DNA from 3 places in the Telluria sp. BA11 genome. Region 3 is predicted to be linked to each of the others. Evidence: predicted binding sites of a transcription regulator. Region 3 holds the regulator's gene; each other region holds the start of a gene.
What was found. The regulator LexA, encoded in region 3, represses DNA repair genes until DNA is damaged. The targets are predictions, from matches to a motif close to ACTGTATNNNNATACAGT.

Region 1 (7,117 bases), 920 kb from region 3:
ATCTTGTGCTGCTCACTGCTACGCTTTCTTATATGCAAGCGCTGTGCCAGCCCAAAAATGGCGTAAAACGGTCGATTTTATGAACAACAAACCAACAAAATCCTGTTCCAGCACAAAAAACGGCACCTCGGATGACAAAATTTGTCAGTGCCCTACGGCAATTTTTGTCACGCGCGATGCGTATCAACAAAAAGTGGCGCACCAAATAGAAAACGGGGAGCTCACGCTCCCCGTCTTATCTTTCGATCAATAGATCGTCAGGATTACAGCATGGCCTTCAGCAGACGCGCCATTTCCGACGGGTTCTTGGTGACGGTGATGCCGCAGGCTTCCATGATTTCCAGCTTGGCTTGCGCAGTATCTGCACCACCCGAGATCAGCGCGCCGGCGTGGCCCATGCGCTTGCCTGGTGGCGCGGTGACGCCAGCGATGAAGCCGACGACTGGCTTCTTCATGTTGTCCTTGATCCAGTAAGCCGCGTTGGCTTCGTCAGGACCACCGATTTCGCCGATCATGATGACCGCGTCGGTATCAGGATCGTCGTTGAACATCTGCATGACGTCGATGTGCTTCAGACCGTTGATCGGGTCACCACCGATGCCGACTGCCGACGACTGGCCCAGGCCCAGTGCGGTCAGCTGTGCAACTGCTTCATACGTCAGGGTACCCGAACGCGAGACGACGCCGATGCGGCCCTTGCGGTGGATGTGACCTGGCATGATGCCGATCTTGATTTCGTCAGGGGTGATCAGGCCTGGGCAGTTAGGGCCCAGCAGCAGGGTCTTCGAACCTGCTTTGGCCATACGGTCCTTGATTTCCATCATGTCACGGACTGGAATGCCTTCGGTGATGCAAATTGCCAGGTCCAGCTCGGCTTCGACGGCTTCCCAGATTGCAGCGGCTGCGCCTGCTGGTGGGACGTAGATGACCGACACGTTGGCGCCGGTTTCTTTTTTCGCTTCAGCAACGGTTGCGAAAATCGGGATGCCTTCGAAATCTTCGCCGGCTTTCTTCGGGTTCACGCCAGCAACGAATGCTTCCTTGCCGTTTGCGTACTCACGGCACATGCGGGTGTGGAACTGACCGGTCTTGCCGGTGATGCCCTGGGTGACTACTTTGGTATCTTTGTTGATCAGAATCGACATTTTTTTATTTCCTTAGCAATTAGGCTTGACCGGCAGCAGCGGCGACGACCGACTTGGCTGCGTCTTCCATCGTGTCTGCGGCGATGATTGGCAGGCCCGATTCGGCCAGCATCTTCTTGCCCAGGTCTTCGTTGGTGCCCTTCATGCGCACGACCAGCGGCACTTGCAGCGAAACGGCTTTCGATGCAGCGATCACGCCTTCGGCGATGACGTCGCAACGCATGATGCCGCCGAAGATGTTGACCAGGATTGCTTTCAGGTCAGGGTTCTTCAGCATGATCTTGAACGCTTCGGTCACTTTCTCAGCCGTGGCGCCACCGCCGACGTCGAGGAAGTTGGCCGGCTCGCCGCCGAACAGCTTGATGGTGTCCATGGTGGCCATGGCGAGGCCGGCGCCGTTCACCAGGCAGCCGATGTTGCCGTCAAGCGAGATGTAGGCCAGGTCGAATTTCGATGCTTCGACTTCAGCTGGATCTTCTTCGTCCAGATCGCGGTAAGCGACGATTTCAGGACGGCGATACAGGGCGTTCGCGTCGAAGTTGAATTTGGCGTCCAGGGCGATGATCTTGCCGCTGCCGGTGACGATCAGCGGGTTGATTTCGGCCAGCGATGCATCGGTTTCCCAGTAGGCTTTGTACAGGCCCTGCAGGTTCGCGCGTGCGTCGGCGATCGAGCCGGCTGGCACACCGATCTTGGCGGCGACGTCATCAGCCTGCTCATCGGTCAGGCCGACTTTTGGGTCGATGATGACGTTGTGGATTTTTTCCGGGTTGCTGTGCGCGACTTCTTCGATGTCCATGCCGCCTTCCGACGAGGCCATCAGCACGACTTTCTGGCTGACGCGGTCGGTGACGAGCGAGACATACAGTTCTTGTTTGATGTCGGCGCCTTCTTCGACCATCAGGCGACGGACTTTCTGGCCTTCCGGGCTGGTCTGGTGCGTGATCAGCTGCATGCCCATGATCTGGTCAGCGTATTCCTTGACCTGCTCGAGCGATTTGGCGACCTTGACGCCGCCGCCCTTGCCACGGCCACCAGCGTGGATCTGTGCCTTGACGACCCAGACCGGACCACCCAGTTCTTCAGCAGCTTTGACAGCCTCTTCAACCGACATGCACGGAATGCCGCGCGGAACGGTCACCCCGAATTTTCGGAGGATTTCTTTGCCCTGATACTCATGGATCTTCATGCTGGCTTCCCTTCTATCTATTACTGAATTAGAAACGGTTGAACTACAGAAAAAACAAACGACGACTTAACCCGACACTGCCTTGATGGACCAGCGCGGGTAATATTTGGCCACGGCGGGGCCGTCGCTGCGCAAGGCATGGCAACGGTCGAGCTCAAATGGACGGTCGGATGACGTGACGCCTTGCCCGCCTGGGGCATCGACGGTGTCGTCAGCAAAGGCTTGCAGCGCTGCAGTGGGCAGCACCTGGGCCAGTTCGGTCAGATGGGTGCAGCCGAGCACGCCGGACAGGCGGTCTTTCAGATGCAACCGGAAATGGTTCACGAGCGAGAGCCCGATCAACTTCTTGTAGGCAGGGCCGATGGTATCGCAAAAGCCCGGATACGGGACGGCATCGGATGCGGCTTCGGCATCGACGATGTTCAGGTCGCGGTCGATCGTGACGCGCAGCTTCAGGTCGTGCACTGGCGTGCCGCCGGGCCGTTCGCCGGAAGCAAGTTCAACAGTACGCGTTTTCACATCGCGGATGCTGGCATCAAGATCCCACATGCCATCGTCGCGCGCATAGGCATCGACTGTGATGGCGCGCGTATGCCGGAGCGAGCGCGATACGGGAAGAGACAAAGGCATAAATACCAGTGCCGTCGAGACGGCGGTTAGTGATGCAGCCGGTGTGCTAGTGCACGTCACCGCAGCTTCTGCGGCAACAACCGCTCATGCGGCGCTGCTTAAACCCCTAAAGTTTAGCACAGCGTCCCGCCCGGCGCATCGCTAAAAGGGGACATCACGGCCAACGTCGACGACGATGCCCGGACTTGGCAGGCGCTTGACAGCGTGTTTGACGCATATGGTATGCGCATGAAGGACAGCCGGTGGTGGTCGCCATTCATGTCATGAATGGGAGATATGGGATTTTTTTCTGAGTACTGCCAACGTAAAAAAGCGCCAGCGTGCAGCGCCATCGCCCGTTGAGGAATATGCGTTCGCATATCGGGGATGACGCTCCACGCTGACGCCTGGGGCAGCATCGAGTTGTACCTCGTGACTGCAAGCGATCACGAGAACATTAATTAGTCGGGAAACTCGTCGTCGTCGGGCGCGCCCTGCATCGCCGCCCGTGCCGCGCGCTGGGAAAAGCCACGCTGCAGCAGGAATCGCATCTGCTTGGCGCGCGCCGCGGCATCCTCGGCAACCGTGCCGAATTTGCGTTGCCAGACTTCGACCGCACGCGCGGTCTCGCTGTCGGACAGCCCGGCCTTGATATCGACCAGGGCCTCGCCCGTTAATCCATGACTTTTCAATTCGGCCATCACGCGACTGTCGCCATAACGGCTCGCTTTACGGTTGACCAGGGATTCGGCAAAGCGTTCCTGCGACAACCAGTTATTTTTTTCAAGAAAATCGAGCAGGGCATCGACGTCATCCCCCTCTTCCGCATACTTGGACAGCTTGCGGCGCAATTCGAAGCGGCTGTGCTCTCGCTGCGACAGATAGCGCAGCGCGCGGCCCTTGAGACTCAGTTCGGGTGCTCGCATGGGGAACGTCAGCCCATCAGCATGGCGCCAGGCGCCGGTGGCAAGCTGCTGCCACCGCGCCCTGCGCCCGGCTGATTATTCACCAACCGCCTGCAGCTTCGGCTTGTCGTCGCCACCGATCGTCGGTGGCAGCTCACGCACACCCAAGGCGGTACGGACCTTGTTTTCAATCTCGCGCGCCAGGGCTGGACGGTCACGCAGGAACTGACGCGCGTTGTCTTTACCCTGACCGATACGCTCGCCGTTGTAGCTGTACCACGAGCCCGACTTCTCGACGATTTTGTTATCTGCGCCGAGATCCAGAATTTCGCCTTCACGGGACGTGCCTTCTCCATAAAGAATGTCGAAGTGCGCTTCCTTGAATGGCGGGGCGATCTTGTTCTTGACGACCTTGACCTTGGTTTCGTTACCGATCACTTCGTCACCCGACTTGATCGAGCCGGTACGACGGATGTCCAGGCGCACCGATGCGTAGAACTTCAGCGCGTTACCACCGGTGGTGGTTTCAGGGCTGCCGAACATGACACCGATCTTCATGCGGATCTGGTTGATGAAAATGACCAGGGTGTTGGTGCGGTTGATCGAGCCGGTGAGCTTGCGCAGCGCTTGCGACATCAGGCGCGCCTGCAGGCCGGGCAACGAGTCACCCATGTCGCCTTCGATTTCGGCGCGTGGCGTCAGGGCCGCGACCGAGTCGATGACGACCAGGTCGACACTGCCCGAGCGCACCAGCGCGTCGGTGATTTCAAGCGCCTGCTCGCCGGTATCCGGCTGCGAGATCAGCAGTTCGCTCAGGTTGATGCCCAGCTTTTGCGCGTAGGTGACGTCGAGTGCGTGCTCGGCGTCGATGAACGCGCAGGTGCCACCCAGCTTTTGCATCTGGGCGATGGTTTGCAGCGTCAGGGTGGTTTTACCCGACGATTCAGGACCGTAGATCTCGACGATACGGCCGCGCGGCAGGCCGCCAACGCCCAGCGCGATGTCCAGGCCCAGCGAGCCGGTGGAGACCGTTTGTACTTCTTCGACCGGCGTGTTCGCATCCATGCGCATCACCGAGCCCTTGCCGAACTGCTTTTCAATCTGCGCCAGGGCGGCAGCCAGCGCCTTGCCCTTATCAGCGGCGTTCAATGCGGTTTTTTTGTCGTCCATGGTGTACTTTCTGTCGTGGAGTAGGCAAGGTGTGGGCGGTCACGCGCACTTCAAGAGCCAGTACTGTATAAAAATCCAGTGGTTTTTGCAAGCGAAAAGACGTGGTTATCTTACCAACAATCGCTCGGGACTCGCATTGTGGCGGTAAATCCAACACAATGAGAACCGGTTCGATCACGCGTGTTCGATGAACAAGCGACAACGTCAATAAGAGGTGCCCCATGCGAATTCTGCTTGCCGAAGATGATAGCGTACTTGCCGATGGCCTGACGCGCTCCCTGCGCCAGTCCGGCTATGCCATCGATTGTGTCAAGAACGGCCAGGATGCCGATACTGCCCTGTCCACGCAGGAGTTCGATCTGCTCATTCTCGACCTGGGCCTGCCGAAGATGTCCGGACTCGAAGTGCTGCGCCGCCTGCGCGCCCGCGCCTCGCTGCTGCCCGTATTGATCCTGACTGCGGCCGACTCGGTCGAGCAGCGCGTCGAGGGTCTCGACCTGGGCGCCGACGACTACATGGCCAAGCCGTTCGCGCTGTCCGAGCTCGAAGCGCGCGTGCGGGCGCTGACCCGGCGCGGCGCTGGTGGCGGCGCGGCCGTCGTGCGCCATGGCCCGCTGGTCTACGATCAGGTTGGCCGCAGCGCCTACATCAACGACCAGATGCTCGACCTGTCGGCGCGCGAGCTGGGCCTGCTCGAAGTGCTGCTGGCGCGCACCGGGCGCCTCGTCTCCAAGGAACAATTGGTCGACCACCTGTGCGAATGGGGCGAAGAAGTTTCCAACAATGCCATCGAGGTGTACGTGCACCGCCTGCGCAAGAAGATCGAGGTCGGCGGCGTGCGCATCGCCACCGTGCGCGGCCTGGGCTATTGCCTCGAGAAATTCTCCGAGGCCAGCGCGGCCGCCGCAGCCGCTGCGGCCGCGAACGACGCCCGCATCGCCACCTCCGCCGCCGACAAGTGAACGCCGGCTTCACGCCCGAGCCCGCGCAGCAGCAGCCGCAGCAGCAGCAACAGTTCGAGCCGCTCTACGTTCCACCCAACCCCGAGCCGGACGAAAACATCCGTCACTCGCTGTTCGGGGAAATCCTCGACTGGATGCTCGCGCCGCTGCTGCTCCTGTGGCCGATGAGCATCGCGATCACCTATCTGGTGGCGAAATCGATCGCCAATCAACCGTTCGACGACGCGCTCGAAGACCGGGTCACGGTGCTGGGCCAGCAGATCCGCACCGTGGACGGCAAGACGGTCGGCCAGCTGCGCACGGCCGGACGCGACATCCTGCGCGCCGACGACGTCGACAGCGTGTATTACCTGCTGGCCGGCCCGGCTGGCGAACACCTCGACGGCGACCGCGACCTGCCGCGTCCGCGCGCCAACCGCGCTGGCGAGCCGGCCCGCAGCGGCACGGTCGAATTTCGCAACGACACGATCCACGGCACGCCGATCCGCGTGGCCTACGCGTATGTGAATCTCGATCCGCTGCACGAGCGCACGGCATCACCGACGCCGTCGCTGGCACTGGTGCAGGTGGCCGAAACGCTCGACAAGCGCGCGCACCTGGCCAATGAAATCATCAAGGGCGTGATCCTGCCCCAGTTCATCATCCTGCCGGTGATCCTGGCACTGGTCTGGTTCGCGCTTTCGCGCGGCCTGAGTCCGCTGGCCGAGCTGCAGCAGCGTATTCGCGCGCGGCCGCAGGACGATCTGTCGCCGATCGATCCGCGCCAGGTGCCCGAAGAAATCTCGCCGCTGGTCGGCTCGTTCAACGACATGCTCGAGCGCCTGGGCAAGACGGTGGAGATGCAGAAACGCTTCATCGCCGACGCCGCGCACCAGATGAAGACGCCGCTGGCCGGCATGCGCATGCAGTCTGAACTGGCCCTGCGCGAAGTCGATCCGGCCGAGATCCACCGCTCGCTCGAGCAGCTGGCCAAGAGCTCCGAATCAGCCACACGCCTGATCAACCAGTTGCTGGCCCTGGCGCGCGCCGAGAACCAGCCGCAGGCGGGCCTGGCGTTCGACGAGATCGACCTGGCTGCGGTGGCGCGCGAGACCGTGCAGGACTGGGTGCAGGCGTCGTTCGCCCACCAGATCGACC
Region 2 (7,117 bases), 640 kb from region 3:
ATTCGATCAGCGTGATGCTGCTGCGGCGCGCGGCGATGCCCTCGTTGTCGCCGCTCGACGAACTGCGCGAGCTGCTGCACGATGCCGAAGAAGGTTTGCTGGGATTCGATGCGATTTCGGTCATCAAGCCGTTTTTGGGCGACGCCTTTCGCGCCCTGACACAGCGCCTGGAACACATGGTGTTTTTGCGCTACGGCCTGCCGGCCTGGGATGCGAAGTCGCACGCGGCGCACAAGAAGGCCGACCGGCTGGCTGCGGCCAGCGAAGCGGTCCATGTGGCAGGCTGGTCGGCTGAAGAGGTCCGGCGCACGCTCAAGATTCGCGCGGCGATCCTGCCTGAGGACCCGCTGGCGCGCTACTATGATTGCACGCCATGGGAACCGTGGCCACCGGCGCTGGCCTGTGAACGTTTTTTGCGTGAGCTCGAACGGCTCACAGAAGCTGCCGCAACGTCGTCGATCAAGCCGGCGCCCTGAGAAGCGCCGGCCTGCCACTTACGCTTTCGCGCGCGTGGTCAGTTCTTTTTCCAGAAACTTTTCCAGGCCTTCGAGGGAGCGACCGCGCGTTTCAGGCAGGCGTAGCGCAACAAAGAGCAGCGAGCCGACATTGATGGCAGCGAACAGGAAGAAGGTCGCACTGCCGAACTGCGCCAGCGCCAGCGGGAATAGCAAGGCGACGATCGCGTTGAAGATCCACTGGCACGCCACCGCAGTGCCGGTCAGCACGCCGCGCAGATGCATCGGGAACAGTTCGGACATCAACAGCCAGTACACAGGCGCGATCAGCATCTGCATGCACAGCAGGAAGCACAGGATGCAGGCCAGCGCGGCGTAGCTGCGCGTGATGCCATCGGGCATCCACAGCAGCACGGCGCCCAGCGCAAACTGCATGACGACCACGCCGGTCAAGCCCGACATCAGCATCGAGCGGCGACCGTGCTTGCCGATCAGCCAGATACCGATGAAGGTGGCGATCACGGCCACGACGCCGTTGCCGATGGTCGCGGTCAGGGCCGCATTCGTGCCCAGGCCCGTCGACTGCAGGATGATCGGGGTGAAGTACATGAAGGCATTGACGCCCGTGAACTGCGCCATGAAGCCAAGGCCGATGCCGAGCCACAGCAGTTTCCTGATCCATGGCGTGCCCAGCACTGCGGACCAGCCGGCCTGCTCGTGCTCGATCTGGTTCAGCCTGGTCATGTCGGCCATCTCGGTCTCGATCTGCTTGTCGCTTGAGCGGATCTGCTGCAACACGGCGCGCGCTTCATCCATCCGGTTCTTGCTGGCCAGCCAGCGCGGCGACGGCGGCACGAACATCATCCCCACACCCAGCAGCAAGGCGGGCACGGCGGCGATGGCGAGCATGTAGCGCCAGACATCCGGCGAATTCGAATAATGTGCCAGCACCGCATTGAGCACATAGGCGATCAACTGGCCGGTCACGATCATCAGCTCGTTCTGCGTGACCAGTCTGGCGCGCCTGCTGGGTCCAGCCATCTCGGCAATGAACACCGGCACGGTGGAGGACGCGCCACCCACAGCCAGGCCAAGCACGAAACGCATCGCGACCATAACCTCGACCGATGGCGCAAGGGTCGTGCCGAGCGCGCCGATCATGAACACCAGCGACAGCCAGATCAGCGTCATGCGACGACCGAATTTGTCCGACAGCGTGCCTGCCATCAGCGACCCCACGGCAGCGCCGAACACGAGCGCGGACGTCACGATGCCTTCGGTCAGTGGGGTCAAGCCGAGGCCGCCCTGCGATGGCGGCGCGCTCATGAACGGCAGCGCGCCGGAAATCACACCGGTGTCGTAGCCGAACGCGAGCGCGCCCATCGTCGCGACGATGGCGACCTTGAAGACGAAGCGGCTTTCCTTGGTATCGGGCGGCGCTGGCGCGTCTGCCGGGGGGACTGCTGAAGACATACGGATCCTTTGTTGGACATGGACAGGATAGGGAAACAGCGGGCCCATGTCGTCACCGTCCGGGCGACGGCGGCGTTGACAAACGCACGGAGACATTACCCATCACGGCATATTACTTGGCAAAGGATAAAGAACTGCAGATGACACGACTGTTCGATAACAAACATATTAGTGAATGTTTGCTACTGACAAAAAAACAACCGTGTTGTCGATATTGAATCGAGATCAGTTGTCAGGCCAAACATGCCGGAAGGCATTAATAGAAGCTAACTAGCTGATTTTGTTCATGGTTTTAGGCTATCCACAAGAATTGTGGATAACTGTGTGGACAAGCGCCACTTGACAAGCCACAAAGCCAGACGGGATGCGGGTTTCAACAAATTGCCCGTTCGAGAGGCAAAATTTTGTTCCAATAAAATCAACCACTTGCACGTGCACCACATGGGAGCAACAAGTTTATATGCGGTCCACTCCTACAAAAGCGTGACATGGGGGATAAGTGGCCAACGTCGCGTGATTTGCCGTCATTTCCAGGCGCTGCGGGCCCGGTCACGCACGAGCATGCGGACGCTGTCAGGCATGGGCGTGCGCAGCTCGCGCTTGTCGGCGCTCAGCCACGCCGATTCTTCGAAATGCTTGAGCATCACGGGCGTGACGAAGCGCGAACGCGTCGCATACACATGGCGATCGCCCATGTTGGATTGCTGCTTGATGAAGAAGCGGTTGGGCACGATCAGGTGCAGGTTGTCGCGGGCCCGGGTCATGGCCACATACAATAAACGACGCTCTTCCTCGATATCGTCCTGGTTGCCAGTGGCCATGTCCGACGGTATGCAACCGTCGACCACATTGAGCACATGCACCGATTTCCACTCTTGCCCTTTGCTCGAGTGGATGGTGGACAGGATCACGTAATCGTCGTCGAGCAGTGGCGGGCCGGCGCGGTCGCTCGTTGCTTCGGGCGGGTCGAGCGTGATCTCGGCCAGGAAACTCTCGCGGTTGGCATGGCCACCCGACAGGGCGACAAGCTGGTCGAGGTCGAGTGCGCGCACCTGGAAATCGTCGTGCAGGCGCTCCAGGTGCGGCGCGTACCAGTCGCGCGCCAGTTCCAGGTCTTGCGGCCAGCGCAGGCCAGGGGTGCGCAGGCGCGCATACAGCGCGCAGAACGCCTGCCACTCGACGCTGCTGCGCGCCGGCACGGGGAACGCCGCCAGCGTGGCGGCGACTTCGCTGCTCTCGCCCACCGCGTCCAGCACGCGGGTGGCAGTCGCCTGGCCGATCCCGGGAATCAGTTGCAGCACGCGAAACCCGGCCAGCCGCCCGCTCGGGTTCTGGGCAAAGCGCAGCAGCGCCAGCACATCCTTGATATGCGAGGCCTCCAGGAATTTCAGGCCGCCGAACTTGACGAACGGGACGTTGCGCCGCATGAGCTCGAGTTCGAGCGCGGCACTGTGGCTGGCCGCCCGAAACAGCACCGCCTGCGACTTGAGCGGCACACCTTCCTCGCGCTGCTCGAGGATGCGGCTGCAGACCCAGCGCGCCTGCTCGGCTTCGTCGGGAATCAGGACCAGCTGCGGCTTGATGGCCGATGCCTTGTCGGTCCAGAGGGTCTTGGCGTGGCGCTCGAGCGCCGCGCCAATGACGGCGTTGGACGCGTCCAGGATCGGCTGCGTCGACCGGTAATTGCGCTCGAGCGTGATCAGGTGCGCCGGCTGCGTGAACTGGCCCGCAAAATCGAGGATGTTGCGCACGGTGGCACCGCGAAATCCATAGATGGACTGGGCGTCGTCGCCGACCACCATCACGCCCCTGCCATCGGGCTTCATGCCGGTGATGATCGCGGCCTGCAGGCGGTTGGTGTCCTGGTACTCGTCGACCAGGACGTGGTCGAACCAGCTGCCCAGCTCGGCCCCCAGCACCGGGTCGGCGGCCATCTCGGCCCAGAACAGCAGCAGGTCGTCGTAGTCGAGCACATTCTGTTCTTGCTTGGCATCGACATACGCGCCAAACAGCGTCTTGAGCTGGGCTTCCCATTCGGCGCACCACGGGAAATAGGCTTGCAATACCTGATCCAGCGGATCGCGGCTGTTGACCACCCGCGAATAGATCGACAGGCAGGTGCCTTTCATGGGGAAGCGTTTTTCGGTGCGCGACAGGCCGATCTCGTGGCGCACCATGCCCATCAGGTCCTCGGCGTCGCCCCGGTCGTGGATCGTGAATTGCGGATCGAGCCCGATGCGCCCGGCAAATTCGCGCAGCAGGCGTGCGCCGATGCTGTGAAAGGTGCCGGCCCAGGGCAGCGCCACCGGCGCCTGGGTCCGGGCAGCCGCGCCCCGGCCAAGCAGGCGGTGCAGGACGCCGCTGGCGCGCTGGCTCATCTCGCCGGCGGCGCGGCGCGAAAACGTCAGCAGCAGGATGCGCTGCGGATCGGCGCCGGCCCCGATCAGGCGCGCCACGCGGTGCGCCAGGGTATTGGTCTTGCCCGACCCGGCGCCAGCCACCACCAGCAGCGGACGCGGCGTGGCCACGCCGATGTCATGCTCGACCGCGGCGCGCTGCTCTGGATTCAGGCTGGCGAACGGGTCCTCATTGGCAGGCTCGGCGGTAGCGGTGGTCATGGTGTGGCAGACGGAGAAAGCGATACTGTACATTTATCCAGTACCAAACCACAAGCGCTAAATCGCCTGACCGCGCCCTGCCCGCGCCTGACCTCGGGCGCGAATTACCGTCCCAGCGCCAGGCCATGAAAAATAAAACTGTTTTGGATATCCACAAAGTCTGTGAATAACTATGTGGAAAAGCGGGGGCTTGACACGCTGGACATGGCCTGCGGGGCGGCTTTCAACAATTTGCCTATTGGGAAGGCAACGACGGTGACAACTGCAAATTAGCCCCTGACAAAGGTGCCGGCACCCTTGACAGCGCCGTACCCCTGTGCGGATTACGCCAGTGCGCGGCGCCGTTCGGGCTCAAGCAAAACACGCTCGATGACCTTCGGCCGCACACCGTTGGACTTCAGGTATTCGACCGCCGGGACGACGCCGAGTTCGCACAAGGTGGCAATGCCACGCGTGACGACATCGCGCTGGTCGGCATTCGATCGCAACTCGGACACGCTGGCAGCGCGTGGATGGATGTCTTGCGCGTGCAGTGATTTCATCGCTGAACTCCGGTGATGGTGGATGCGTCATGCACCACGATTATTGGCGAACCAAATGCAAAGTCAATGGCAAACCTGTATCAGTTCGCGAATACCATGTCATGCCGAGCGCGAGCACGGCGCAACAGCGATAATGATGGGATGAGCCCCTCGCCCCTTCCCTCCCCAAGCGCGCCGCCCTCCGCAGCGCACCCGGTGCCGGCCTCGTGCACCGACCTGTTCATCTCGTTCACGCTGATCGCCCTGCAGGGCTTTGGCGGTGTGCTGGCCGTGATCCAGCGCGAAATGGTCGAGCGCAAACGTTGGCTGAGCAATGAAGAATTCATCGAGGAATGGTCGGTCGCGCAGATCCTGCCCGGGCCGAACGTGTGCAACCTGGCGCTGATGATCGGCCAGCGCCATTTCGGCCTGGCCGGCGCGATGAGCGCATTGGCCGGCTTGCTGGCGGCGCCGCTGGTCGTGGTGCTGGCGCTCGCCCTTGTGTACGCCCGCTTCGCCGATGTGCCACAGGTCCAGGGCGCGCTGCGCGGCATGGCGGCCGTCGCCGCAGGCCTGGTGGCGGCCACCGGCCTGAAGATGTCGGCCGCATTGGGCAAGAACGTGCTGCCGCTCGTCGTCTGCGTACTCATCGCCGCGGTCGCCTTCGTGCTGCTGGCCTGGGTGCGGGTGCCACTGGCGGCCGTCGTGTTGGGACTCGGCGGCCTGGGCTGCGTACTGGCCTGGCGCAGGCTCACCCCATGAGCGCGCCGCAACTCGTCTTCACCTGGACCGACTGGGTCAGCCTGTTTACGCACTTTCTGGGGTTGTCGCTGATGTCGCTCGGTGGCGCCATCTCGACCACGTCCGAGATGCAGCGCTACCTGGTCGAGCGTCAGGGCTGGCTGACGCCGGCGCAATTCGGCGACTCGGTCGCGCTGGCGCAATCGTCGCCCGGGCCGAACGTGCTGTTCGTCGCGCTACTGGGGTGGAACGTCGGCCTGAACAACGGCAGCACGATGGCTGCGCTCTGCGGCGTGGTCATCGCGATGATCGGCATCATGCTGCCGTCGACCGTGTTTACGTATCAGGTGGCCCAGTGGGCGCATCGCAATCGTGGACGGCGGGCCGTGCGCGCCTTCAAGCAGGGCATGGCCCCACTCGTCATTGCGATGCTGCTGTCAACCGCCTGGCTGCTGGCCTCGGGCGGCGCTAGCGGTCCGGATCACTGGCCACTGTGGCTGCTGTCGGCGGCCAGCTGCATCATTATCTGGCGCACCCGCCTGCACCTGCTGTGGATGCTGGCGGCCGGCGCCGCGCTCGGCGCGCTTGGACTGCTGTAGTTGGCATGTAGTTGGCATGTAGTTGGCATGCCTTCGCAGGACGCGGCATACTGGCCGCATCTTTCACTGTCCCCCACATGACGATGTCCGAACTCCTGAACCAACATGCCTGCTTCGGCGGCGAGCAGCGTTTCTACCAGCACGATTCCAGCGCCATCGGCTTGCCGATGAAGTTTTCGGTGTACCTGCCGCCCGAGTCCAGCGGCAAGAAACTGCCGGTGCTGTTCTACCTGGCCGGCCTGACCTGTACCGAAGAAACGTTCATGACCAAGGCGGGTGCGCAGCGCGTGGCGAGCGAACTGGGCATCATCCTGGTGGCGCCTGACACCAGTCCGCGTGGCGCCAACGTGCCGGGCGAAACCGACAGCTGGGACTTCGGCGCCGGCGCCGGCTTCTACCTTGACGCCACCGAAGCGCCATGGTCGACCCATTACCGCATGCACAGCTACCTGCTCGAACTGCATGCGCTGGTGCTCGATCTGCTGCCGGCGGATCCGGCGCGCGTTGGCATCTTTGGCCATTCGATGGGCGGCCACGGCGCGCTCGTCATGGCGCTGCGCCACCCTGAACTGTTCCGCTCGGTGTCAGCGTTTGCGCCCATCGCCGCGCCGAGCCGCTGCCCATGGGGTGTCAAAGCCTTTGGCGGCTACCTGGGCCCGGATGAAAGCACCTGGCAGCAATATGACGCCAGTGCGCTGATGGCGCAGCAG
Region 3 (7,117 bases):
CGGCTTTTTCAGAACTGCGTGCTCAGCACATGTACAGCGTGTGCTTAGGCAGCTTCGCCCACAACGGCGACGGTGATTTCCGACACGACGTCGGTGTGCAGAGCGACTGCAACCGGGAATTCGCCGGTGGTTTTCAGCGGGCCGGTCGGCAGGCGCACTTGCGACTTCTCGACAGCGAAACCTTGCTTGGTCAGCGCTTCGGCGATGTCGAAGTTGGTGACCGAACCGAACAGACGGCCATCAACGCCGGCCTTCTGGCCGATGGTGACGGTCATGCCGCTCAGCTTGTCGCCTTCGGCCTGGGCAGCCGACAGCTTTTCAGCTGCTGCTTTTTCCAGTTCAGCGCGCTTGGCTTCGAACTCGGCGACGGCGCCGGCGGTAGCGCGGCGGGCCATCTTTTGTGGGATCAGGAAGTTACGTGCGTAACCGTCCTTGACCTTGACGACGTCGCCCAGGTTGCCGACGTTGACTACTTTTTCCAACAGAATGATTTGCATAGTGATCTCCAGATGTCTGACTGTCGTGACCGACGATTAACCGTGGTGCAGGTCGGTGTACGGCAGCAGCGCAAGGTAGCGTGCGCGCTTGATCGCGGTGTCGACCTGACGCTGGTAGTGCGCCTTGGTGCCGGTCAGACGTGCTGGCATGATCTTGCCGTTTTCCTGGACGAAGTCCTTCAGGGTGTCGACGTCCTTGTAGTCCACCTGCTCAACGCCAGCGGCGGTGAAGCGGCAGAATTTCTTGCGCTTGAACAGCGGGTTTTGCTGTTTGCGCTTCTCTTTGAGTTTCGCTTTGTTTTTGTCGAACTTTTTACCGAATGCCATTTGAGGCTCCTGTATCTAAATTGCCGGGTTAAGCGGCACTGAAATCAATGATGTGAAACACCAGGGCTTTGCTGTTGCGATTTTTCCGTGCAAGAAATCCGTTGAACCTGTAGCTGGCGCCCAATTCGGCGCTGGCAAACCTGCCCGAAATCTCACCCGCGGCGAACGCGGGGACCTCGAACGCGACCGACCTTTCGACTCCGGCCTCTTCCTGCTGCGATTCGTGCATCAGGACGGCTGAAACAATTGGCACACCGGCCGGGGTGTAACGCAGTACGTCGCGCTCGGCGATGGTCGCCATGAGCTGGAGGTGGTTTGCGTTATGCACCCGGTGTTACTGGTTACTACGAATAACTGGGAAAAACTTAAGCAGCAGCAGGCGCTGGCGCAGCGGCTGGAGCGGCTGCTGGCGCAGCGGCTTCGGCACGGTGGCTCTTGGCTGCGTCTTCGCGCTGTACCGATTTCATCATCGGCGACGGTGCGGTTTCAGCTTTTTTCAGCTTGACGGTCAGGTGACGCAGAACCGCATCATTGAACTTGAATGCAGTTTCCAGCTCGACCAGGGTCTCGTTGTCGCATTCGATGTTCAGGCAGATGTAGTGTGCTTTTGGCAGCTTCTGGATCTGGTATGCCATCTGGCGGCGGCCCCAGTCTTCAACGCGATGGATGTTACCGCCGCGGCTGGTCACCGTGGTCTTGTAACGCTCGATCATCGCCGGGACTTGTTCGCTCTGGTCCGGATGGACGATAAACACGATTTCATAATGACGCATGCATTACTCCTTGAGGACGTTTAACAAATGCCCACCTCGGCGTCAAGACGAGTGTGGGAAGGGAAAGCCGGCAATTATAACCCGAATATCGGTGACTTGGAAACCCCCGAAGATGCGATGTCGCCTCGTTAAGCGCTGCAACTGGCATATCTGACTCGACAATTCCACGGTTTTGACGGCTGTTTGCACCATGAATCGCGATTTTCACGATATTTTTTGCGTTTCCCCTTGCGCGCGCGAGAATACTGTACAAAAATACAGGTTACATACATAACCGGTTGCTGTAACACATTTATGCTAAAGCTCACTGCACGGCAAGAACAGATCCTGAACCTGATCAAGGAAGCGATCGAGAACACCGGTTTCCCCCCAACCCGGGCTGAAATCGCTTCTGAATTGGGTTTCCGCTCGGCCAATGCGGCTGAAGAACATCTGCAAGCACTGGCGCGCAAGGGCGCCATCGAAATTTCGCCGGGCACATCGCGCGGCATCCGCCTGATCGGCGCGAGCGTCGAAGCGATCCCGATGCCGCCGCCGTCGTTCATGTCGCTGCCGCTGGTCGGGCGCGTCGCGGCGGGCAATCCGATCCTGGCGCAAGAGCACGTCGAAGCCACCTACAACGTCGACGCGGCCATGTTCGCGGCGCGGCCAGATTTTCTGCTGAAGGTCAAAGGCTGGTCGATGCGCGACGCTGGCATCATGGATGGCGACTTTTTGGCGGTCAAGAAAATCGACAGTGCCAAGAACGGGCAGATCGTGGTTGCGCGCCTGGGCGACGAAGTCACGGTCAAGCGCTATCGCAAGACGGGTGACCTGGTCGAACTGCTGCCAGAAAACCCCGACTTCGACATCATTGCCGTCTCGCCAGACGAAGAGTTCGCGCTCGAAGGTCTGGCTGTCGGCTTGATGCGTAGCTGGAACTGATGTAACGGCGCCGGCCTCCCCGGCCGGCGCCTGTTCTGCCCTGCCCTACTTAGTTCGACGCCTTCTTCACCACGGCATTGTGCTGGTTGATGAATGCCTCGGTGGCATTACGCCACGCTGCAAAATCCGCCAGGATCATCTTTGAATTGACCTTCGCGCCTTCCGCGATATTCTGCCGCACCTGTTCCAGGTAGGCTGCCGAGGCGTCCGCCTCCTGCTTGTTCATCAGCTTGGCGATATCGGCCGGAATCTTCTTCGTCAGCGGCGACTGCGCGTTCAGGTTCGTCACCATCTTGTTGTAGCAATCCTGCCAGCCGGTCACCAGCTTGTTGACGCGATCGATCTCGTCATTCACCTTCGACACGGCCGGAATGCGCGGCGACGGGCAGCGGTATTCGCCCGACTGCAAGTCGGCGCCGTCGTAGCCCTTGATCCAATAGTCGATCTCGGCGCGCTTCGTGACACGCTCTTCCATGACGACCAGCGATTGGGCCGCGACCTTGTTGCCTTTGGCGGCCGACTTTTCGAACAGCGCCTTGGCGGCCGCCTCATCGACGGTGCCCGCTTCACCATACCAGTACATCTGGCCCAGTTGCTGCTGCGCTTGCGCATTGCCGGCATTGGCCAGCTTGGTATACAGCTTGAGCGCGCCCGCGTAATCCTTCTTTTCGAACAGCGCATTGGCGTCTTCCAGCTCGCCCGCATAGGCGGCGCTGGCAATAGTCAGAGAAAGGCAGAGCAGAAAACGTTTCATGGGCATCCGAAGAAAATGACAAGCTGACGATGGGGCATCATAGCCCCCTTTTACAGCCGGACTCAACCGTAAAAATGACAAGGCCGGCATTGCGCCGGCCTTCTTTGCATGGCTTTACGCCGTGCTTACGCGTCCAGCGCCTGGCGGAAGTCTTCGACCAGGTCGTCGGTGTCCTCAATGCCCACCGACACGCGGATCAGCGACTCGGCGATGCCCATGCTGGCACGGCGCTCGGCGCCCATCTCGAAGAAGATCGTGTGCGCCACCGGGATGACCAGCGTGCGGTTGTCGCCCAGGTTCGAGGCAGGAATCGCCAGCTGCAGGCGGTTGAGGTAATCGAACGGATCGATGGACTCGTGCAGCTCGAAACTGAGCAGCGAACCGCCGGCGCGGAACAGCGACGTGACGATACCGTGCTGTGGATGCGACGCCAGGCCCGGGTAGTGGACCTTGGACACGCGCTCGTCCGCCTCCAGCATGGTGGCCAGCGCCAGTGCATTGGCGCAGGTACGGGTCATGCGCAGCGCCAATGTCTCGGCGCCAACGGCGATATGATGCGCCGCTTCCGGCCCGAGCGACGCGCCGAAGTCGCGCAGCGCTTTCGCACGCAGTTGCGCCATGCCCTGAGCGTGCGCCGGCTGCTTGCGAAAGTTCGGTGCGATGTTCGGATACGCGCTCCAGTCGAACAGACCGGTGTCGGTCAGCGCGCCGCCGAGCGCGATACCGTGACCGCCAATCGACTTGGTCAGCGAATTGACGACCAGCCCGGCGCCCACGCTTTTCGGGCGGAACAGCCATGGCGAGGTCATCGTGTTGTCGACCACGTACAGAATGCCCCGCTTTCGGCACAGCTCGCCGATGCGGGCCAGGTCCGCCACTTGCGTACGCGGATTGGCGATCGTCTCGACAAACACCATGCGCGTGTTCGGCGTCAAGGCTGCTTCGACCTGCGCCACGTCGGTCGCATCGACAAAGGCGACATCGACGCCCTGCCCCGCCACCGTCTGCCACAGGCTGTTGGTATTACCGAACAGGAAGCTCGACGAGACGATGGCGTCGCCCGCCTTCAGCAGCGCCTGGAACAGCGCGCCGATGGCCGCCATGCCGGTGCCGAAGCACAGCGTGGCGACGCCATCTTCCATCTTGCTGACCTTGTCCTCGAGCGCGCTGATGGTCGGATTGCCCTGGCGACCGTAACGGAAGCCCGGCTCCTTGCCCTGGAACACGGACGCCAGCTGACGCGCATCCGTGTAGCCGAACGCAACCGACGTGTGGATCGGCTTGTGCAGCGAACCGTGCTCGATCGGCTTGTGCCGGTCGTTGTGCAGGATCGTCGTGGTAAAGCCGTAGGTCTTTTTCTCGCTCATGCTTACTCGGCTGGAACGGCAGGGTTCAGATTCAGTTGGGTGCGGACCTGGTCTTCATCCTTGGCAGCAGGATTGTGACGCGCGGTTTCCTGGCGATCAAGGTATTCCGGGGTCACGTCGCCCGTCACGTAGATGCCGTCGAAGCACGACGCCTCGAAGTTCTTCAGTGCCGGATTGACATCCGAAATCGAACGCTTGAGGGCGTCGATGTCCTGGTAAATCACGCGGTCGGCCGTGATCTCGCGGCAGACTTCTTCGGTCGTGCGGCCGTAGGCGATCAGCTCGTCGCGGGTCGGCATGTCGATGCCGTACACGTTCGGGTACAGCACCGGTGGCGCGGCCGACGCGAAGTACACCTTGCGCGCGCCGGCTTCACGGGCCATCTGCACAATCTCGCGGCTGGTGGTGCCGCGCACGATCGAGTCGTCGACCAGCAGCACGTTCTTGTCCTTGAACTCGGAAGTGATGGCATTGAGCTTCTGGCGCACCGATTTCTTGCGCATGCCCTGGCCCGGCATGATGAAGGTGCGGCCGATGTAGCGGTTCTTGATGAAGCCTTCGCGGTATTCCACGCCCAGTTTCAGCGCCAGCTGGATGGCAGCCGGACGCGACGAATCGGGAATCGGCATGACGACGTCGATGTCTTCGACCGCGATTTCACTGAGCACCTTGTCGGCCAGGTATTCACCCATGCGCAGGCGCGTGGCGTAGACCGAGGCGCCGTCGATCACCGAGTCCGGGCGGGCCAGGTAGACGAATTCGAATGCGCACGGGTTGAGCGATGGATTTTCGGCGCACTGGCGCTCGGACAGCTTGCCATCGTTGGTGATGAAGACCGCTTCGCCCGGCGCAATGTCGCGCATGAAGCGAAAGCCCAGGCCCTCGAGGGCGACCGACTCGCTGGCCACCAGGTATTCGTTGCCGTTTTCGGTTTCGTTCACGCCCAGGCACAGCGGACGGATGCCGAACGGATCGCGGAAGGCCAGCATGCCGTGGCCGGCGATCTGTGCAACGACAGCGTAGGCGCCACGCACGCGGCGGTGCACGACAGCGACCGCCTTGAAGATCGCGTCGGCGTCGAGCGAGAAGCCATCGGCTGCTTCCTGGATTTCGTGGGCCAGCACGTTCAGCAGCACCTCGGAATCGGAATCGGTGTTGATGTGACGGCGGTCGTTGCGGAACAGCTCATCCCTGAGCTGGGCCTGGTTGGTCAGATTGCCGTTGTGCGCGAGCGTGATGCCGAATGGCGCGTTGACGTAGAACGGTTGCGCTTCTTCTTCGCTCGACGAACCGGCGGTCGGATAGCGGCAGTGGCCGATTCCGGTGTTGCCCTGCAGCGAACGCATGTTCCGGGTACGGAAAACGTCACGTACCAGGCCGTTGGCCTTGAACATCGAGAACATGCTGCTGTGATTGGTCGCAATGCCCGCAGCGTCCTGGCCGCGGTGCTGCAGCAGCAGCAATGCATCGTACAGAAGCTGGTTGACGGGAGACTGCGAAACGACGCCGACGATGCCACACATGAGGTGCTCCTAAAAGCTTGGGTGCAAAATGACAGAAAACTGCGAATACAGCGAATACTGGTCTGGTAATACGGATTCAGTAATTAATATGCTCCGCGAAGGCAGCGGGCAAGAATGGTTTGACGGTGCGCGCGCCGGTCTCGGCAATGGGCGACAACAGCGCGTCGCGCCAGAATGCCTGCTGCGGGATTGCCGTCATCCCGCACAATATGACGCCGGCCAGCACGATCACAATGCCCCGCGCCAGGCCGAACAGGCCGCCCAGGCCCCGGTCCGCCAGCGACAGGCCGGTGGCGGCAACCACCGCACCGATCGCCATCGACAGCAGGCCCATCAGGATTCGTACACCAAGGAACAGCACGATGAAGGCAGCCATCAGGCGCGCACTCCCGCCCGGAATCACCTCGGGCAGCAAGGGCGCGAGCTGGGCGCCGTAGACATTGGCCAGCACGAAGGCAACGACCCAGCCCACCAGCGACAGGATTTCCTTTACCAGGCCGCGCAGCGTGCTGATCACGACGGACGCGATCAGCACGAACAGCACCAGGTAATCGAAAATCGTCACGCGGCAGCGAGGATCAGAGTGGCACCATCGAGCCGGACAGACCGATGCCGCTCAGTTTGGCGCGCACTTTCTCTGCTTCTTCCTTGCTGAACGGGCCGACCCGCACGCGGATCAGTTCGCCAGACTTCTGGGTGAACGAGGCAACGCCGGCAGCGCGCAGGCGGCTTTGCAACTCGGTGACTTTTTCCTGGCTGGCCAGCGCGGCAACCTGCACCACGAAGCGCGGCGCCGGGTCTTCGGCCTTGACCGTCTTCGGTTCGGCCTTGGCGGCTGGCTTGTCTTCGAGAATCGCGATGGCACGGGCGGCGTCGTCCGGACGGGCCGGCTTGGCGACCTGCTCGGCCTTCGGATGCGACTCGGCGGCTTTCTCGGTGACCTTGACCGGCT

Region 1: recA (recombinase RecA) is a predicted target of LexA. The motif match lies at 5,081-5,098, and genes of this name have one in related genera.
Region 2: AC1MGT_RS02110 (ATP-dependent helicase) is a predicted target of LexA. The motif match lies at 4,571-4,588, and genes of this name have one in related genera.

Annotation. Positions count from the first base shown of each region.
Region 1 covers NZ_CM155275.1:2,056,984-2,064,100, forward strand. The annotation lists gene sucD (succinate--CoA ligase subunit alpha) at 264-1,145, opposite strand; gene sucC (ADP-forming succinate--CoA ligase subunit beta) at 1,165-2,334, opposite strand; gene AC1MGT_RS08995 (DUF2889 domain-containing protein) at 2,401-2,964, opposite strand; gene recX (recombination regulator RecX) at 3,405-3,869, opposite strand; gene recA (recombinase RecA) at 3,945-5,018, opposite strand; gene AC1MGT_RS09010 (response regulator) at 5,240-5,980, shown strand; gene AC1MGT_RS09015 (sensor histidine kinase) at 5,977-7,117, shown strand, end outside.
Region 2 covers NZ_CM155275.1:495,131-502,247, forward strand. The annotation lists gene AC1MGT_RS02100 (phosphohydrolase) at 1-476, shown strand, start outside; gene AC1MGT_RS02105 (sugar porter family MFS transporter) at 495-1,928, opposite strand; gene AC1MGT_RS02110 (ATP-dependent helicase) at 2,453-4,546, opposite strand; gene AC1MGT_RS02115 (hypothetical protein) at 4,870-5,088, opposite strand; gene AC1MGT_RS02120 (chromate transporter) at 5,230-5,829, shown strand; gene AC1MGT_RS02125 (chromate transporter) at 5,826-6,407, shown strand; gene fghA (S-formylglutathione hydrolase) at 6,491-7,117, shown strand, end outside.
Region 3 covers NZ_CM155275.1:1,137,181-1,144,297, forward strand. The annotation lists gene rplI (50S ribosomal protein L9) at 45-497, opposite strand; gene rpsR (30S ribosomal protein S18) at 534-824, opposite strand; gene priB (primosomal replication protein N) at 853-1,152, opposite strand; gene rpsF (30S ribosomal protein S6) at 1,190-1,597, opposite strand; gene lexA (transcriptional repressor LexA) at 1,892-2,521, shown strand; gene AC1MGT_RS05015 (tetratricopeptide repeat protein) at 2,571-3,275, opposite strand; gene AC1MGT_RS05020 (cystathionine gamma-synthase family protein) at 3,401-4,642, opposite strand; gene purF (amidophosphoribosyltransferase) at 4,645-6,165, opposite strand; gene AC1MGT_RS05030 (CvpA family protein) at 6,242-6,730, opposite strand; gene AC1MGT_RS05035 (SPOR domain-containing protein) at 6,744-7,117, opposite strand, start outside.